Regions from separate parts of the Actinoplanes sp. NPDC026619 genome, predicted to be linked through region 3. Evidence: riboswitches for the same ligand, from Rfam matches in the RefSeq annotation. Region 3 holds a riboswitch; each other region holds the start of a gene.
What was found. A riboswitch is a leader RNA that binds a small molecule or an ion and turns the genes downstream of it on or off. The one in region 3 is predicted to bind cyclic di-AMP.
Positions count from the first base shown of each region.

Region 1: another riboswitch for cyclic di-AMP. It lies ahead of AB0E90_RS15900 (hypothetical protein); the one in region 3 lies ahead of AB0E90_RS04710 (NlpC/P60 family protein).
Region 2: another riboswitch for cyclic di-AMP. It lies ahead of AB0E90_RS22885 (NlpC/P60 family protein); the one in region 3 lies ahead of AB0E90_RS04710 (NlpC/P60 family protein).

Region 1 is NZ_JBEZYA010000006.1:198,620-205,066, reverse strand. It holds gene AB0E90_RS15915 (ATP-binding protein) at 1-172, shown strand, start outside; gene AB0E90_RS15910 (beta-phosphoglucomutase family hydrolase) at 264-1,004, shown strand; gene AB0E90_RS15905 (glycoside hydrolase family 65 protein) at 1,066-3,432, shown strand; gene AB0E90_RS15900 (hypothetical protein) at 3,468-4,502, opposite strand; cyclic di-AMP (ydaO/yuaA leader) riboswitch at 4,506-4,642, opposite strand; cyclic di-AMP (ydaO/yuaA leader) riboswitch at 4,851-4,987, shown strand; gene AB0E90_RS15895 (hypothetical protein) at 4,992-6,002, shown strand; gene AB0E90_RS15890 (ABC transporter ATP-binding protein) at 6,021-6,447, opposite strand, start outside.
Region 2 is NZ_JBEZYA010000010.1:184,524-190,970, forward strand. It holds gene AB0E90_RS22880 (M1 family metallopeptidase) at 1-635, shown strand, start outside; gene AB0E90_RS22885 (NlpC/P60 family protein) at 684-1,586, opposite strand; cyclic di-AMP (ydaO/yuaA leader) riboswitch at 1,691-1,825, opposite strand; gene AB0E90_RS22890 (M56 family metallopeptidase) at 1,945-2,850, opposite strand; gene AB0E90_RS22895 (BlaI/MecI/CopY family transcriptional regulator) at 2,847-3,194, opposite strand; gene AB0E90_RS22900 (cytochrome ubiquinol oxidase subunit I) at 3,267-4,625, shown strand; gene cydB (cytochrome d ubiquinol oxidase subunit II) at 4,639-5,619, shown strand; gene cydC (thiol reductant ABC exporter subunit CydC) at 6,012-6,447, shown strand, end outside.
Region 3 is NZ_JBEZYA010000001.1:995,614-1,002,060, reverse strand. It holds gene leuS (leucine--tRNA ligase) at 1-2,288, shown strand, start outside; gene AB0E90_RS04710 (NlpC/P60 family protein) at 2,346-3,071, opposite strand; cyclic di-AMP (ydaO/yuaA leader) riboswitch at 3,174-3,359, opposite strand; gene AB0E90_RS04705 (MurT ligase domain-containing protein) at 3,723-4,943, shown strand; gene AB0E90_RS04700 (glutamine amidotransferase) at 4,933-5,646, shown strand; gene AB0E90_RS04695 (VTT domain-containing protein) at 5,699-6,415, shown strand.

The DNA of each region.
Region 1 (6,447 bases), on a different contig from region 3:
GGGGCCGGGCATCCCGGTGAGGTTCCTGCGCCCGCCCGAGGTTCCTGAGGCGTTTGAGGTCGGCGGCCGGGGCATCTGGCTCGCCCACCAGCTCTGCGACGAGGTAACGGTGGACACCGGACCGATCGGTACCACGATCGGGCTGCGCATGGCGCTGCCGACACTCGCTTGAAACGATGATTTGAACAGGTTGTAAAGCGCGCGCAAAACGTGAAGGTGCCCTTCGGGGCTCGCCGCGCGCGGTATGCGACTACATTGGGCGCGTGCTCGGACTACCTCCGCATGTGACGGCATGCCTTTTTGATCTTGACGGAGTGCTCACGCAGACCGCACTTGTGCACAATGCTGCGTGGAAACAGACGTTCGACGCGTTCCTCGAGACGTGGTCGGCGCAGCACGGCCAGGCGTTCGTGCCGTTCGACTCCGGCGCCGACTACCACCAATATGTCGACGGCCGGCCTCGCGCCGATGGTGTCCGCACCTTCCTGGCCTCCCGCGGGATCACCCTGCCCGAGGGGACGCCGGACGACGGTCCCGACCAGACGACCGTGAACGGCATCGGCAACAAGAAAAACCTCCTGGTTCTGCAGAAGATCCAGGAAGGCAAGGTTCAGGTCTACGAAGGCTCCGTGGCCTATCTGAAGGCCGCCCAGGAGGCCGGGTTGCGCCGGGCGGTCGTCTCGGCGAGCGCCAACTGCAAGGACGTTCTGCAGGCCGCCGGCATCACGGACTTCCTGGAGGCCCGGGTGGACGGCGTCGTCGCCCGCGAGCAGGGCCTGCCGGGCAAGCCCGCGCCCGACACGTTCCTCTACGGCGCCAAGCTCCTCGGCCTCGACCCGAAGAGTTGCGCCGTGTTCGAGGACGCTCTGGCCGGCGTTGAGGCCGGTCGTGCGGGCGGCTTCGGGATCGTGATCGGGGTCGATCGCGTCGGGCAGGCTGACGCTTTGTTGGAGCACGGCGCCGACATCGTTGTCACGGACCTGTCCGAACTCCTGACGCGCTGAGTACGTATCAGCGCTTATATCTTCACGACTTTTCTCTTACTCATTCGCGAGAGGCACCACCGTGATCCGTGAACGGGCATATCCCGTGGACCCATGGCACATTCGGGAGACCCGGCTCGACCTGGACCTGCTGGCCCAGTCCGAATCGGTGTTCGCACTGGCCAACGGGCACATCGGGATACGCGGAAACCTGGACGAGGGCGAACCCCACGGCCTGCCGGGCACGTACCTGAACTCGTTCTACGAGCTGCGCCCGCTGCCGTACGCCGAGGCTGGTTACGGCTTCCCCGAGTCCGGCCAGACGATGATCAACGTGACCAACGCCAAGCTGATGCGGCTGCTGGTCGACGACGAGCCCTTCGATGTGCGGTACGGCGAGCTCCGCGCGCACGAGCGGATCCTCGATCTGCGCGCCGGCACGCTCGAGCGCACCGTCGAATGGGTCTCCCCGTCCGGCCAGGCCATTCGAGTCCGCACCGTGCGCCTGGTGTCCTTCACCCAGCGCTCGGTCGTCGCCTTCCTCTACGAGGTCGAGCCGCTGGACGCCTCCACCCGGCTGATCCTGCAGTCCGAGCTGGTCGCCAACGAGCAATTGCCGCCGATGAGCAAGGACCCGCGGGTCGCCGCCGTCCTCGACCATCCGCTGCAGGCCGAAGAGGTGCTCGAGCAGCGCGCCGGCGGTCTCCTGGTGCATCGCACCAAGGCCAGCGACCTGCGGATGGCCGCCGCCGTCGAGCATTTCGTCGACGCGCCCGGCCGGCACGAGATCACCACCGAGGGCCACCCCGACTGGCTGCGCACCACGGTCGCCGCCAAGGTTGCCCCGGGCCAGAAGCTGCGGGTGGTGAAGCTCGCCGCGTACGGCTGGTCCGGCAACCGCTCGCTGCCCGCCCTGCGCGACCAGGTCGGTGCGGCCCTGGCCAGCGCCCGGCTGGACGGCTGGGAGGGCCTGCTCGAGGCTCAGCAGGAATACCTGGACGCGTTCTGGGACCACTCCGACGTCAAGATCGAGGGCGACGCCGAGGTGCAGCAGGCGGTCCGTTTCGGGCTGTTCCACACGCTGCAGGCCGGCGCCCGCGCCGAGAAGCGGCCGATCGGCTCCAAGGGCCTTTCCGGCCCCGGCTACGACGGCCACACGTTCTGGGACGCCGAGACGTTCGTGCTGCCGGCGCTGACCTACACCCAGCCCGCGGCGGCCGCCGACGTGCTGCGCTGGCGGCACTCGACGCTCGACCTGGCCCGGGAGCGCGCGCAGACGCTCGGTCTGCAGGGCGCGGCCTTCCCGTGGCGGACCATCCGCGGGCAGGAGTGCTCGGCGTACTGGCCGGCCGGCACCGCCGGTTTCCACATCGGCGCCGACATCGCCGACGCGGTCCGCCGTTACGTGCAGGCCACCGGCGACTACGACTTCGAGCGTGAGGTCGGTCTCGAGCTGCTGGTCGAGACGGCGCGGCTGTGGCGCTCGCTGGGCCACCACGACCGGCACGGCCGCTTCCACATCGACGGCGTCACCGGCCCGGACGAATACACCGCTGTGGTGGACGACAACATCTACACCAACCTGATGGCGCAACAGAACATGTTCAGCGCGGTGGAGGCGGCCAAGCGGCACCCCGACCTGGCCCGCCAGCTGAACGTGGACGACGAGGAGATGGCGTCCTGGCGGGACGCGGCGGCGGCCATGCACATCCCGTACGACCGGGAGCTGCAGGTGCACCAGCAGTCGGAGGGCTTCACCCGGCTGCAGGAGTGGGACTTCGAGAACACGCCGCCGGAGGCGTACCCGCTGCTGCTGAACTATCCGTACTTCGATCTGTACCGCAAGCAGGTGGTCAAGCAGGCCGACCTGGTCATGGCGATGTACATCCGGGGTGACTCGTTCACGCCGGAGGAGAAGCAGCGCAACTTCGCCTACTACGACGCGCGGACCGTCCGGGACTCGTCGCTGTCGTCGTGCATCCAGGCGGTGGTGGCGGCCGAGGTCGGGCACCTCGAGCTGGCCCACGACTATCTGGGCGAGGCCGCCCTGATGGACCTGCACGACCTGCACCAGAACTCGCGGGACGGCGTGCACGTGGCGTCGCTGGCCGGCACCTGGATCTCGCTGGTCGCGGGCCTCGGTGGCATGCGCGACTTCAACGGCCAGCTGTCGTTCTCGCCGCGGCTGCCCAGCCGGATCAACAACCTGGAGTTCTCGCTGCTCTGGCGCGGGCTGCGGCTGCGGGTGAACGTCACCTCCGACGAGGTGACCTACTCGCTGCGCAACGGCGGTGGGTCGGCTCGCCTGGTGATCCAGCACCACGGCAAGGACGTCGAGGTCACCCAGGTGAAGCCGGTTACCGTGCCGATCCCGCCGGCCGGTCCGGTCGGCCCGCCGCCGACCCAGCCGGCCGGTCGCGCCCCGGTGCGCCGGGCCCCACAGGAATGAGAAAAGCCCCCGCCGATCCGGCGGGGGCTTTTTTTTCAGAGCAGTGATACGTGTACGTGGTCCTTGTGATTGCTGACCCCGTGATAAGCATGCCAGCCGGTCGCCGGGAACCAGATCTGCGCATACCAGATGACGTAGTAGATGCCCAGCCGGTCGGCATTACGCACGAGGAACGCCATCAGGTCGTTGCCGTACTTCTTCATGGTGGCGTTGTGTGACTCCGAGAAGCCGCTCTTCTGCAACGACCAGTCGCAGGCCCGGCCCTTTGGATGCTCGAACGGCCCGCCGTCGCGGTGACAACCGACAAAGTTGTTGAAGCCGGCTTTCTTCACCTCTTGGTAGAGGTGCAGCGTGCGGGCGGTGATGCAACCGCTGGTCGTCGGATCGTTCACTGTGCATTTCTCGGGCGAGAAACCGCCGTCGGAATTGCGGGGCGCCGGGGCCGCGACCTTCGACGTGGCGTCCACGAATCCGGCGGTGAGGCCCGCGCCGCCGATGAGCGACAGAGCCTTGTCGGCGGTCTGCTTCTGCTTCGCCATCGCGGTCAGGTTGGTCTGCTCCGCCTTGACCTCGGCGTCGAGTGCCGCCTTGGTCGTGTTGACCTCGTCGATCGCCTCGTTGAGCTCGTGCAGCTTCTTGTCGTGCAGCGTGTTGATCTCCTCGAGGGAGACCGCCTTGGCCAGGAAGTCATCCGAGCCGTTGCTGCCGAGCAGAAAGCTGACGGTGCCGAGGTGGCCGGTGCGGTACTGCTGGGCCGCGATCGCGTTGACCTCGGGAATGAGGACATTGCGCTTGGCCTCGGCGAGCGTGACCTTGACGGTCAGCTGCTTCTGGGCGGTGGTCGACTTGGCGACCGCGGCCTTGGCCTGCACGTATTTGCGGTTCGACGACTCGAGAACGTCATCGAGGGTCTGGTCGGCGTTGTCGTCGCCCTTTTCGTCGGGCTGGGCCGAGGACGTCGACGGAGTGTCGGGGTCGGCGCTCGCGGGCGATGCGGGCGCCGCCAAGAAGGCGACCGCAACGAGCGGTGCCAGGGCTAGGGTCAGCCACCGGCGCGGGCGTACGGACATGCACGTTCCTTCCAGTTGACCGCCGACCGAGTTAGCTGACGGGTTCGGGATGGAAGCGATCCCTACCGCGGTTAGGCGGATTCACCCCACTGACCTGGTTCCCCGGCACGCCCTCGCGGGCGATTAGGCGGTGGTCTGCCGGCACCTCGGGGGCGGCGCCTTCGGCGGCAGAACCGGCCCTACTTTACCCGAGGCCGTGCTATAGGGCAGGGCTCGGGAAATGTGAATGCGGTGACGTTCCGGCGACTCTCCGTGCTTTTGTCACGCAAGGTCATCATCGAATTGCGCACAGTACGAGAACTGTCGATCAATCAATATCATGAGTATCGTCGGTCCCGATCTCCAGCCGGGGGATCGCCGCTTAATCGCCCGCGAGGGCGAGCCGGGGAACCACGTTCCTTGGGGTGAATCCGCCTAACCGCGGTAGGGATCACTTCCATCCCGAACCCGTCAGCTAACTCGGTCGGCGGCCGACGGAAGGAAACCTTTGTGCGGCAGAAAACTGTCCGCCGCCGTTCTGCGGCATTCCTGGCCCTTTTGATGGCAGTCGCCGGGCTGGCCTTCGCGGTGGCAACACCGGCGAGCGCGGCGCCGGGTGACACCGGCGACGACGGCGAGGGTGGCTCGAAGACGCTGATCCAACAGCTCGAGGCGGCGTCCAAGGGCTACGTGGATGCCCAGGAGGCGCTGGCCAAGTCCAAGACGCGGCAGACCCAGCTGACCGCCAAGGTCAAGGAACTCGACACCCAGCTCGGCCCGAAGCAGGCGGCGATCGACGAAATCGCCGCGCAGGCTTACCGGACCGGCCGGCTCGGGCCGATGAGCGCCCTGCTCACGGCCGACTCGGCGAGCGGCTTCCTGGACCGGGCGGTGACCCTCGAGACGGTCGCGGTCAAGCAGCAAGCGGTGATCAAGGACCTTAAGCAGACCCGCGACCAGCAGGAACAGGCGAAGCTCGGGATCGACGCCACCATCCGCGACCAGGCCAAGCAGGTCAGCGTGATGGCCAAGCGCAAGGCGCAGGCGGAGGGCGCGCTGAAGGCGGCCAACGCCGGCCAGGACGATCCGCAGTCGACCGACGGCGGCAGCAGCGACACGTCCGGCACGTTCTCGGGCGGCAGCGGCACGGTGGACGACCCGACCAGCGGGGGCCGCATCACCCAGCGGATGCTGTTCGCCTACAACCAGGCGCGGGCGGCCGGCTTCACCCACTACACGCACTGCTTCCGCGAGCAGAACAGCGGCGAGCATCCCAAGGGCCGGGCCTGCGACTTCGCGGCCGACAAGGACGGTTTCGGCGGGGTCGCCACCGGAAGCAGCAAGACGTACGGCGTCAACCTGGCGAACTATTTCATCAACAACTCCAGCCGGCTGGGCGTCCTCTACGTCATCTGGTTCAGACGCATCTGGCTGCCCAGCAGCGGCTGGAAGTCGTACAGCGGTGGCAACGGCGATCCATCCAGCGATCACACCAACCACGTACATCTATCGGTGAAGTAACCCGGGGGAGTACGGGACCTACTTCTTGACGAAGGTCTCGTACTCCTTCATCACGTCCTCGGTCGGGCCGTCGGCCTTGATCACGCCGCCCTCGAGCCAGATGCTGCGCTCGCAGGTGTCGCGGATCGACTGCTCGCTGTGGCTGACCAGGAAGACCGTGCCGGCCTCGGCGCGCAGGTCGCGGACCCGCTGCTCGCTGCGCTTGCGGAACTTCGCGTCACCGGTGGCCAGCGCCTCGTCGATCAGCAGCACGTCGTGCTTCTTGGCCGCGGCGATGGCGAAGCGCAGCCGGGCCGACATGCCGGACGAATAGGTGCGCATCGGCAGCGAGCTGAAATCGCCCCGCTCGTTGATGCCGGAGAACTCGATGATGTCGTCGACCTGCTCCTTGACCTGGGCCGGGGTCATGCCCATGGCCAGGCAGCCGAGCGTCACGTTGCGCTCG
Region 2 (6,447 bases), on a different contig from region 3:
CGAGCAGCGGTGGCGTGAAGGTCAACGTCTACTCGGTGAGTTCGATCAGCGCGACGAGCGCCAACTCGATGCTGACCACCGCCAAGGGCGCCCTGGACGCGCACTCGAGCCGGTTCGGCGCCTACCCGTACGGCGAGGCCGACGTGGTGCTGGACAACGGCTACTGGTTCGGCGGCATGGAATATCCGGGCTTCGTGCTCGACGTGATCAGCACGACCGCCCTCGCGCACGAGCTGGCCCACCAGTGGTTCTACGGCATAGTGGGCGACGACGAATACAACACGCCGTGGCTGGACGAAGGCTTCACCGACTACGCCACCGACCTGTACTTCAACAAGACCGGCACCGGTTGCGGCATCACCTGGCAGTCGTCGGCGGAGAAGCTGACCAATTCGATGGCCTACTGGGACGCACACTCGAGCCGCTACAGCACCGTGATCTACGGATACGGCAAGTGCACGTTGCACGATTTGCGCCGCCTGATCGGCACAACGGCAATGACAAACCTGCTCAAGTCGTACGCCGCCGGCCACTGGTACGGAGTCTCCACGGTGGCCGATTTCAAGGCCGCCGCACAGGCCGCCACCACGACCGACCTGACCTCGTTCTGGACCGCGCACCGGGTAGAGGGCTAGACACGAAAGAGCCGCCGTTCACAGAGAACGGCGGCTCTGCCACACCAACTAGCCCGGTCGTCTATAGCCGGCGATCGGCCCGCGCTCGATCGTCGCCATCCGCACATGGTCGCCCGTGTGCGGGGCATGCACCACCATGCCGCCACCGATATAGATGGCCACGTGATGGAGACTGCCCGGATAGTAGAAGACCAGGTCACCCGGCTGAAGCTCGTCGCGTGACACCGCCTTGCCCTCGTTCCACTGGTCTTTCGTGTAGTGCTCGAGGTGGACGCCGACGCTGGCCCACGCCTCCTTCGTCAGACCCGAGCAGTCGTAACTGTTCGGGCCGTCGGAACCGAAGACGTACGGCTTGCCGATGAGGTCACAGGCTCGCTGCGCCGCCCGGCCGCCCTTGTCGTTGGTGTAGGTGACAGGACACGGACCGGTCTTGTACGGGCCGTCGGACTCGCCGCTCGCCCCGTACGCCTGAATCCGTAGTTTCTGCAGGTCGTTGATCTTCTTCTCGATCGCGGCCTTGCGCTTGGACAGGTCGGCGTCGCGTGCCGCGATCGACGTGGTCAGCACGTCCAGATCAGACTTCGTGCTGGTGTACTTGTCGCGCAGCTTGGCGACACCGGCGATCTGGTCCTGCTGATGACGCGCCAGCTGATCGAGGTAGGTCAGCTTGGCGGTCAGCCCGGTCGGCGACCCGGTGATGAGCATGGCGTTGAACGCGTTGGGCGAACCCTGCATGTACGCGTCCGTCGCCAGCCCGCGCACCTGCGACAGGGCAACGTCCACCTGCACCTGGAGCGGGGTGATCTGGGAGGCCAGCTTCTTCTGCTGGGCCTGGTTCTTCAGCAGTGTGCCGTGCACATCGTTGTACTGCTCGATGACCGGCTCGAGGTCGTTCCACTGCTTGTCGATCTGGGCCTCGACCGTGCTCGGCGAGGGAGCAGCGTGCGCCACGGAGGGTCCGGTAAGAACGACCCCCAGCGCGGCGGCAGCGCAGACGATGCTGCGCAGAACTGCGGCGCGTCGCGCCCCAATCCGTTTCACGTAGGTGCGTAGTCCTTTCTTCCCTCGGCCGCCGACCGGGTTAGCTGACGGGTTCGAGCGGGAAGCGCGCCCGGCCGCGTTGCCGCGGCTTCACCCCAACTACTCGGGTCCCCGGTTCGTCACGAATGACGATTAGGCGGTGGTCCGTCAGATCGTCCGGATGGACGATGGGGGGCTGCCGAACCGGGGACCACCGTACTCCGGATCAAGTCCTTAACTGAAGCGGCCACGGCAAGGAAACTGCTTGCTCGGGCGTAGTTACCAAGCGTTACTTCAACGGCCATTTAAGCAGCGCAACGTGCAGCCACGGCACCACGAGGATCACCGTGGGTAGAACAAGCAGGCCGACCGCGGCGACACTCGCGAGGGCGTTGAGCCCGACGGACCGGGTGTGCGGCGCCCCCAGCCGGGCCAGCCGGCGACGCCGCGCATCACCCTTCGGATTGGCGGCGGCATCCTCCGCCAGCGGGACGGCGTCGCTCAGCCGCTCCAGCGCGGCCTGCAGGGGCGCGGGCCCGGCGCGGCGACTCGCGGCATCATCGGCCACCATCTCCAGCAGCAGGTGTACGGCGTCAAGCGGCGCCCGGCTGCGCAACGGCCGTGGAACCGCCCGGTAGAACGCGGTGAACGACTCCATCACCAGGTCGTGGCGGTGCCGCAGGTGGGTCTGCTCGTGGGCGAGGACCGCGTCGATCTCCGGCCGGTCGAGGATCTTCAGCGCCCCGTCGCTGAGCACCACCCGCGCTTCCCGGCCGGGCACGCAGTAGGCGAGCGGCAGCGCCCCCTGCAGCACACGCAGGTTGTCGACGCCGAGCTCCTCGCGCTGTTCGACCCGGTCGAGCAGGTCGACGAGCAGCCGGTGCCGGGCGCGGCGCGCGCGGGAGCGCTTCGAGACGCCGTAGAGCGACCACAGCAGGCGCAGCACGATGGTCGCCGCGATGAGCAGCGCGCCGGCCAGGGCCGCGGCGGCGACGGGTTTGCCGGACGCGCGGGTCAGCTCCTCCGGCGCGGCGAGCACGACGCCGAGCGCGCAGAGCACGCCGGCCAGGGTGATCGCCTGCCAGAGCAGCACGGCGGCGGCCGGCGCCCGGTCGGGCCAGCGCGCGCCCGCGAGGATGCCGGGCACGACCAGCGAGAGGGTCAGCCCGAGCGCCCCGAGCAGGAGCGCCGTCATTTCTTGTTGGCGGCCTCGATGGCGGCGGCCAGCGCGTCCGGTGGGAGCTGGCCGACGAAGTAGGCGAGGGCGGCGTCCTGGTCCTCGGTGGTGCGCAGCGCGTCGAGCATGACCGATGCGGTCATCTCCTCGCGGGTCTGCGCCGGGGTGTAGCGGTAGGCCCGGTCGGCCTTCTGCTGCACGACCACGCCCTTCTTGGCGAGACGGTCGAGCACGGTCATGACGGTCGTGTAGGCCAGGTCGCGCCCGCGGCTGAGCGCCTCGTGGACCTGGCGCACCGTGAGCGGCTCCGCCGCGTCCCACAGCTGCGCCATGACGTCGCGCTCGAGGTCCCCCAGTGCCATGTAACGCATCCTACTGCACGGCGTCGTACTACGCGTCGTAGTATCTACTACGAGACGTCGTAGGGGGGCCTCATGGACGTGCTGGACCTGACCCGGCTGCAATTCGCGGTCGTCACGATCTATCACTACTTCTTCGTACCGCTGTCGATCTGCCTGGCCGCGGTGGCCGCCGGGCTGGAGATCGCCTGGCTCCGCACCCGTCGCCCGGATCTGCTGGATCTGACGAAGTTCGTCGGGAAACTGCTGATCGTGACGTTCGCGGTCGGCGTCGTCACCGGGCTGGTGCAGGAGTTCCAGTTCGGCATGGGCTGGAGCGCGTTCGCCAAGTTCTACGGCGACGTCTTCGGCCCCACCCTCGCCATCGAGGGCATGCTCGCGTTCTTCCTGGAGGCGACGTTCCTGGCGCTCTGGTACTTCGGCTGGGACCGCCTGCCCCGCCTTCTGCACGCGACGACGATCGTGATCGTCTCGCTGGGCACCATGCTGTCGGCCTTCATCATCCTGGCCGGAAACAGCTTCATGCAGAACCCGATTGCGTACGCGCTGGATCCGGTCACCGGCCGCGCGCGCCTCACCTCCTTCCGTGAGCTGCTGCTCAACAAGGTCAACCTGGCCGCGTTCCCGCACACCCTGGCCGGCGCCGCGATGGTCGGCGGGGCGCTGCTGCTCGCGATCGCGGTCTGGCGCCTGGCCGCCGAGCCGGCGCACCGCACCCTGGCCCGCCTCGGCGCCTGGCTGATGGTGGCCGGCGGCGCCGCCACCGCCCTGACCGGCGACCACCTCGGCAAGGTGATCACCGGAGTCCAGCCGATGAAGATGGCCGCCGCCGAGGCCCTCTACGAGACGACCCGCGGGGCGTCGTTCTCGCTCTTCACGATCGGCCACCCGCTGCCGTCGTTCTCGCTGGACATCCCGTGGCTGCTGTCCATCCTGGCCAAGGGCTCGCCGACCGCCACCGTGCAGGGCATCGACGATCTCCAGGCCCAATACGCCGCCCAGTACGGCCCGGGCAGTTACGTCCCGATGATCCCGGTCGCCTTCTGGTCGTTCCGGCTCATGATCGGCGCGGGGATGCTGGCCGCGGTGATTGCCGCGTACTACCTGTGGCGTACCCGCAAGAAGCGCGACGCGCCCGGCTGGCTGACCCGCTGGTTGCCGTTGATCCCGCTGCTGCCGGCGGCGGCGAACACGATCGGCTGGATCTTCACCGAGACCGCCCGCCAGCCGTGGATCGCGTTCGGCATCTCGAAGGTCGCCGACGGCATCTCCCCCGGCCTGACCAGCGCCGAGGTCCTCACCTCGCTGCTCGGCTTCGCCGTGATCTACGGCGTCCTGGCCATCGCGTGGTTCCGGGTGATCCGCCACGTCGCCCGCCAGCCGCTGCGCCCGCCCGCCGACTCACCGGCCGCCGAACCCGCGCCCGTCTACTGAGGAGGACAGCTCCGTGATCACCTTCTGGTTCTGGATCGTCGTACTCGCCTGGGTGCTCTTCTTCGTCCTGGAAGGTTTCGACTTCGGCGTCGGAGTTCTGGAACCCTTGCTCGGCCGTTCTGAACACGAGCGCGGCGCGATCGTCAGCACGATCGGCCCGTTCTGGGACGGCAACGAGGTCTGGCTGGTAGCCGCGATCGGCGTGACGTTCGCCGCCTTCCCCGCGTGGTACAGCGCCCTGCTCTCCGGCCTGTATCTCCCGATGGCAGCGTTGTTGCTGCTCCTGGCCGTCCGCGGGGTGGCCCTGGAGTTCCGCGGCAAGGGCTCCGGCGCCACCTGGCGCCGCCGCTGCGACCTGTTCCTGGCGGCAAGCTCGGCCGCCATCGTGCTGCTGTGGGGCGCCCTGCTCACGGTCTTCGTGCGCGGCCTGGCGCTAGGCCCCGACGGCGCCGTCCGCGGCGCGGGCCTCTCCCGCAGCCTGGACCCCCTGCTGACCCCGGCGTCCCTGGCCGGCGCCGCAGCCGCCCTCTTCGCCGCCCTCCTGCTCGGCAGCACGTTCCTGAGCCTGCGCACGACGGGCCCGGTCCGCCGCCGAGCGAGAACCTTGGCCAGGTGGCTGGGCACCGCAGGCGCGGTAGTCCTGGTAGTCGCCGGCATAGCCACGTCGTCCCGCCTGGTCCTGGCCGCCGCCGCCCTGTCCCTGGCCACCGGCATGCTGGCCCGAAACAGCCGCGAGGCCCTGGCGTTCGCGACTACGGCAGTCGGCGTGGCCGGAACGGTGGTAGCCGTGCTGACCGCCAACGGCCACGTGATCCTGCCAAGCACCCTGAACGACGCCTGGTCCTTGACGACAACCGCAGCCGCCGCCACCCCCACCGCCTTGAAGCTGCTGACCGGGTTCGGCGCGGTAATCCTCCCCGGCGTACTCGCCTACCAGACCTTCTCCTACGTAATCTTCCGCCGCCGAGTAGCCAGCGACCGAGTCCCCTCATGACCCCCTCAACCACCCAGCCCTCACCCGCCCGGCCCGCCAGCAGCACCGAAGACCCAGCCGGCCAACACACCAGCAAAGGAACCCACACTGCGCCCGACCCCAAGGCCGGGACCGGGACCACGGGACCCAGCAGCAACCCGGATGACTCCGGGTCCAGAGAGCCTTCGGCGTCCCGGCCCGGCAGCTACGCGAGTCACCTGCCCAATGTCCTGGAAGTTGGGGCCTCCGAAGCGTCCGAGGCCCCGAATTCAAGGAAACCGGCGGCACCCCGGCCGCGAAGGATCTCTGGACGCGTCACCAGCGCCGACGGCGCGGGGCGGCGGCGCGGACCCATCGACCCGCGCCTGCTGAGGCACGCCCGCAGCGGCCGGTCGGGCGTCCTGACGCTGGCGGTGCTGGGCGCGTTCCAGGCCGCGACAACCATCGCGATCGCGGCGGCACTCACCCTGATCATCGCGGCCCATCGCTGGTGGGCGGTCACTCTGCTGCTCGGCGCGTACGCGCTACGCGCCGCCCTGTCGGGGGCCGAACAGATCGTGGCCGTCCGCACCGCAGCCAAGGTGACCGACGAACTGCGCCGCAGCCTGCTGCACACCCTGCCGAAGCGTGGCCCGGCGTGGGCGGCAGCATTCGGCGCGGGCCGCCTGACCACCGTCCTGACCACCGGCCTGGACTCCCTGCGCCCGTGGTTCAGCGGCTACCTCCCATCCCTGGTTTTGGGGGTAGCTCTCCCTCCGCTGGTAATCATCGTGATGGCCATCGTGGACCCGGCGTCGGCGCTGATAGCCCTGGTGACGCTTCCGCTGATCCCGGTGCTGGGCGCCTTGA
Region 3 (6,447 bases):
AGAAGATCCGCAAGGCCCGTCCGATCGACGAGCTGATCGCCGAGCTGGAGGCCGGCACCCGGCCGACCCCGGAGCAGCCGTGGGCGCTGATGTCTCCGCTGGAGCGCCGCAAGCTGATCGACGACCACCGCCTGGCCTACATCAGCGAGGCGCCGGTCAACTGGTGCCCGGGCCTGGGCACCGTGCTGGCCAACGAGGAGGTCACCCCGGACGGGCGCAGCGAGCGGGGCAACTACCCGGTCTTCAAGCGCAGCCTGAAGCAGTGGATGATGCGGATCACCACGTACGGCGACCGCCTGATCGAGGATCTGGACACGCTGGACTGGCCGGAGCCGGTCAAGATGATGCAGCGCAACTGGATCGGCCGTTCGCGGGGCGCGCACGTCGACTTCCCGGTGGGCGGCGAGAAGATCACCGTCTTCACCACCCGGCCCGACACCCTGTTCGGGGCGACCTACATGGTGCTGGCGCCCGAGCACGAGCTGGTCGACCAGATCGCGCCGGCCGAGTGGCCCCCGGGGACAAATCGGGCATGGGTGGGCGGTCATGAGGATCCGGCCACCGCAATTGCCGCATATCGGGCCGATGCTGCCGCCAAGACCGACGAGGAGCGCACCGAGTCGAAGGTGAAGACCGGCGTCTTCACCGGCGCCTTCGCGACCAACCCGGTCAACGGCGCGAGCATCCCGGTCTTCATCGCCGACTACGTGCTGGCCGGCTACGGCACCGGCGCGATCATGGCGGTGCCCGGCCAGGACGAGCGGGACTGGGAGTTCGCCGAGGTCTTCGAGCTGCCGATCATCCGTACGGTGAAGGCGCCTGATGATTGTGAAGGTCCTTTCACCGGTGACGGACCGGCGATCAACAGCGACTGGCTGGACGGCAAGGAGGTCGCCGAGGCCAAGGCCGCGATGATCGCCTGGCTGGAGCAGCACGGCCATGGCCGGGGCGCGACCACCTACCGGCTGCGCGACTGGCTGTTCAGCCGGCAGCGCTACTGGGGTGAGCCGTTCCCGATCGTCTACGACGAGACCGGGCTGCCGATCGCCCTGCCCGACGCGATGCTGCCGGTGGTGCTGCCGGACGTCGACGACTTCTCGCCGCGCACCTTCGACCCGGACGACGCGAACAGCGAGCCGGAGACGCCGCTGTCGCGCAAGAAGGACTGGGTCAACGTCGAGCTGGACCTGGGTGACGGTCTGAAGTCGTACACCCGGGAGACCAACACCATGCCGCAGTGGGCCGGCTCCTGCTGGTACGAGCTGCGCTACCTGGACCCGCACAACTCCGCCGAGATGGTCGGCAAGGAGAACGAGGCCTACTGGATGGGCCCGCAGCGCGACGGCGAATCCGGCGGCGTCGACCTGTACGTCGGCGGCGTCGAGCACGCCGTGCTGCATCTGCTCTACTCCCGCTTCTGGCACAAGGTGCTGTACGACCTGGGTCACGTCTCGTCGTTCGAGCCGTTCCGGCGGCTGTTCAACCAGGGCTACATCCAGGCGTACGCGTTCCGCGACGCCCGGGGCATGATCGTGCCCGCCGACGACGTGGTCGAGCGCGACGGCAAGTGGTTCCTGGGCGAGCAGGAGGTCGTCCGCGAGTACGGCAAGATGGGCAAGGGCCTGAAGAACGTCGTCACTCCCGACGAGATGTGCGACGAGTACGGCGCCGACACCTTCCGCGTCTACGAGATGGCCATGGGCCCGCTGGACGTCTCCCGCCCGTGGGACACCCGCGCGGTGGTCGGGGCGCAGCGCTTCCTGCAGCGGGTCTGGCGCCTGGTCGTCGACGAGGAGACCGGTGACGTCCGCGTCACCGGCGACGCGCTGGACCCCGGTGTGAAGAAGCACCTGCACCGCACCATCGCCGGGGTCCGCGAGGACATGGACGAGCTGCGCTTCAACACCGCGATCGCCAAGCTGATCGAGCTGACGAACGCGCTGACCCCGCTGCCGGTCGCGTCCCGCGAGGCGGTGGAGCCGCTGGTGCTGATGACCGCGCCGTTCGCGCCGCACCTGGCCGAGGAGCTGTGGCGCAAGCTGGGCCACGACGACACCCTGACCTACGCGGGCTTCCCGGTCGCCGACCCGGCGCAGCTGAAGGCCGAGTCGATCACCTACCCGGTGCAGGTCAACGGGAAGGTGCGCGGCCGGGTTTCCGTCGACCCATCCGCTGATGAAGCGGCTGTCCGGGAGGCGGCCCTGGCTGCGGTCGCCGAGGCGGTCGACGGCCGTACACCCAAGAAGGTCATCGTCGTCGCCGGCCGCATGGTGAGCGTGGTTCTGTAAGAGACGCCGAAAGGGCGCCGCGCATCATTGCGCGGCGCCCTTTTCGTTTCGGTCTACCTAGGCGGCGAGCCGGCGTACGACATAGTTGCTGCCGTAGATCTTGTGCTTGCCGACCCGGGCACCGGTGTGCGGGGAGTCGTACATGTAGCCGCCACCCGCGTAGATGCCGGCGTGGTAACCGTATGAGCCGGACCGGAAGACGATCAGGTCGCCCACCTTGACCTGGCTCTTGGCGACCGCAGTGCCGTACTTCTGCTGCGAGTTCGCCTTGTGCGGCAGCGACTTGCCGACCGCCTTCTTGTAGACGTACTTGGTGAAGCCGGAGCAGTCGAAACGGCTCGGCCCCTCAGCGGCGAACTTGTACAGCGCGCCGGTGTGCTTCTTGGCCTCGGCGAGGATCTTCGCGCCGCCGGCAGTCTTCTTCACGGTGAAGCGGTACGACGACGTGTACTTGACGTTGTAGCCGCCGTTGCCGAGGAAGACCGCGCGGTAGGTGACGCTGGCCAGCGGCTTGGCGTAGAGGTTGACGACGCCCTTGCTGTTGACCTTCGCCGCCGTCCAGGCGGTCCACTTGCCACCCCGGTTGCCCTCGAGCCGGACCCAGCCGGTCGTAACCGGCTTGCCCGTCGCGGGGTTGTAGAAGTAGGCGGTGACCCTTGTCCTCGTGCCGTACGCAACCGTGAGGCTGCTGTGCGAGGTCTTGACTGCGGGGGTGACCTTGGCGGTGGCCTGGACTGCCGTCACGACGGACGTCGTGGCGGCGCTTGCCGCGGTCGGTGCCATGAGCTGACCTGCGCAGAGGCAGAGGCCCAGGGACAGAGCGGCAGTACCGGTGCCGACGGACAGCCGTCGACGCCGGCTCGAGTTGTGCTCGTGCACGGTAAGGGTTTCCCTCCGGCACGCCTGCGAGGTTAGCTGTCGGGTTCGGGCGGGAAGGTGTGCCCGGTCGCTTTCGCGGCTTCACCCCAAGGTCGCCTCGTGTCCCACCACCGGAGCGGGTGGTGGCGAGGCGGACCAGATATGGGTCCCCCGTCCCTGCCCCCGTATGCCTGGTTGTGGTTACACAAGTGCTTGGTCGCGGGATCGGCCCGGGGCAGGGCTCGGCGTGAACCAGATTCGCCGCGAGCCGGTTCGGTGTGAACCGGCGACACCCTTGCTACCTGAAAAATCGAGTGATCGTTGCGCACGATTTCGTCACTCTCCGTGTTTGGCACGCGGACCGGTGTCCATTTTGTTATCTCCGCGAGACAAATGCCATGACGATCGGTAATTTCACAGCTACTGATCGTCCAAGGTTACGGGTGAAACAGAACACACAAAAAATGCCGGTAACCTGCCGTTTCCCGGTCAGAAACGGTTAAGCGGCCGGCGGAGCGCCAACAACTCGACGTAACCGCCGGGTCCGGTACCCTCGCTGGCGTGACGGACGGGAAGATGCCCCTGCGGGCCAAGGTCGCAACCTCGGTGTCGAAGACCGCGGCTGCGCTGTCGCGGGCCGCGGGCCGCGGCGACGGCTCGGTCATCGGCGGCTGGATCGGCCTCAAGATCGATCCTGAGCTGCTGAACCACCTGGCCGGCGGCCGGGCGATCGCGCTGGTCTCAGGCACCAACGGAAAGACCACCACGACCCGGCTGACCGCGGCCGCGCTCGAGGTGATGGGCCGGGTCGCCACCAATTCGTTCGGCGCCAACATGCCCACCGGGCACACGTCCGCGCTCGCCAAGGCCGGCAGCACGCCGTTCGCCGTCCTCGAGGTCGACGAGCACTACCTGGCCCGGGTGATCGACGCCACCGAGCCCCGCGTCGTCGCTCTGCTCAACCTCTCCCGCGACCAGCTCGACCGGGCCAAAGAGGTCGCGATGATGGCCCAGCTGTGGCGCGACGCCCTCGCCAACCACCCCGACGTGCGGGTGGTCGCCAACGCCGACGACCCGATGGTGGTCTGGGCGGCCGAGGGCAGCGGCCATGTCACCTGGTTCAGCGCCGGCCAGCGCTGGCACGACGACTCGTTCGTCTGCCCGCAGAGCGGCCACCCGATCGAGCGCTCCGGCGGTGACTGGTGGTGCGCGGGTTGCCCGCTGCGCCGCCCGCAGCCCCAGTGGCGCGTCGAGGACGAGGGTGTGGTCGACCCGCGCGGCGACTGGCACCTGGTCAAGCTTCAGTTGCCGGGCACGGTCAACCTCGGCAACGCGGCCACGGCGCTCGCGGTCGCGGCCGAGTTCGGGGTTCGCCCGATAGAGGCTCTCCCTCGGCTGGCCACGGTGTCGTCGGTCGCCGGCCGATATGCGCAGGTTGACCGGGACGGACGAAATGTCCGGCTACTTCTCGCCAAGAATCCGGCAAGCTGGCTCGAGGCGTTCGACATGGCCGAGCAGGCACCCACACTGCTCTCCGTCAACGCCCGCGACCCGGACGGCCTGGACACCAGCTGGCTGTACGACGTCGACTTCTCGCCGCTCCGCGACCGCCCGGTGCTGATCACCGGCGACCGCGCCTATGACCTGGCGGTTCGCCTCGAGGTGAACGGTGTGGCGTTCCGGCACGTTAAGACTTTCGACGAGGCGATCCAGGGAGTGCCCGCGGGCCGCCTCGAGGTGATCGCCAATTACACGGCGTTCCAGGACATCCGAGCGGAGTTGGACCGTGTCCTCTGAGAGCACACTGCGCATCGTGTGGATCTACCCCGACCTGCTCTCCACCTACGGCGACCGGGGCAACATGCTCATCCTGGCCCGCCGGGCGGCGGTGCGGGGGATCCCGGTCGAGGCGTACGAGATCCGCTCGGACCAGCCGATGCCGTCCAGCGCCGACATCTACCTGATCGGCGGCGGCGAGGACGGCCCGCAGGCCCTGGCCGCGCAGCGCCTGATCGCCGACGGCGGCGTGCACCGCGCGGTCAACCAGGGCGCCGCGGTGCTGGCCATCTGCGCCGGTTACCAATTGTTCGGTCACTCGTTCTTCGCCAAGGGCACCAAATGCCCCGGACTTGGCCTTCTCGACCTGCACTCCGACCGCGGCGAGACCCGCGCGGTCGGCGAGCTCCGCGGCGACATCGACCCCCGGCTGGGCCTGCCCCCGCTGACCGGCTTCGAGAACCACGGCGGCCGCACCCACCTGGGCCCCGGCGTCTCCCCGCTGGCCCGGGTCACCGCCGGCATCGGCAACGACAGCCAGACCGAGGGCGCCTGGCACGGCAAGATCCTCGGCACCTATTCGCACGGCCCCGCGCTCGCTCGCAACCCAGCTATAGCCGATCTGCTACTGCGTTGGGCGACAGGCGCGGATAGCCTTGCACCCGTTGACGACACCTGGCCCGACCGGTTGCGAAGCGAAAGACTCGCCGCCGCGGGCGCCTGACCAGCACGAATCCAGATCATGAGCCGACGATGAGTTGGGGCGGTAAGCCTGCATGACTGACACCTTGATCGCACCCCCGGCCCCGGTCGAGGCGCTGCCCGCGCCGCAACCGATGGGCTGGAAGCGCCGAATGATCCGCGTCGGAACCCTGGCCGCAGTGGTCGGCGCTCTCGCCGCCGCCGCTGCCCTGCTTCCGCTGCGCGACATCGGCAACGCGATCCTGGACATGGGTCACGCCGCCCCGGTGGCGATCGCCGTGGTCGGCGGCCTGCTCCTCTCGGTCCTGGTGCCGCGTACCGCCATCACCCTCGCCTGCGGCGCCCTGCTCGGCGCGGCCACCGGCGCGATGACCGCCCTGGCCGCCGCGGTGATCGCCGCAACCGCGACGTACTACGCGGGCCGCTGGGCCGGCCGCGGCGCCCTGAACGCCCGCGCCGGCGGCCGCCTGGCCCGCCTGGACGTCTGGCTGAACCGCCGCGGCCTCTCCGCGGTGTTGCTGGTCCGCTTCCTCCCACTGGCCCCGTTCGGCCTGATCGGCTACGCCTACGGCACCACGAGCGTCTGCCGCAAGCGCTACCTCCTGGGCACCACGCTGGCCTCGATCCCGTCCGCGGTGAGCTACGCCGTGATCGGCGCCGCCGTCGCCAACCCGCACGGCATCAACCCGCTGACCCTGGCCCCCGCCGCCATCGGCTTCGCCCTGACGACCACGATCGTCTGGCGCTGGAAGCGCTCCGCCCGCCGCGAAGCCGCCCTGAACCCCGCCTGACCACAGCTCTCCCGAAGGCCCACCGCTGAGCG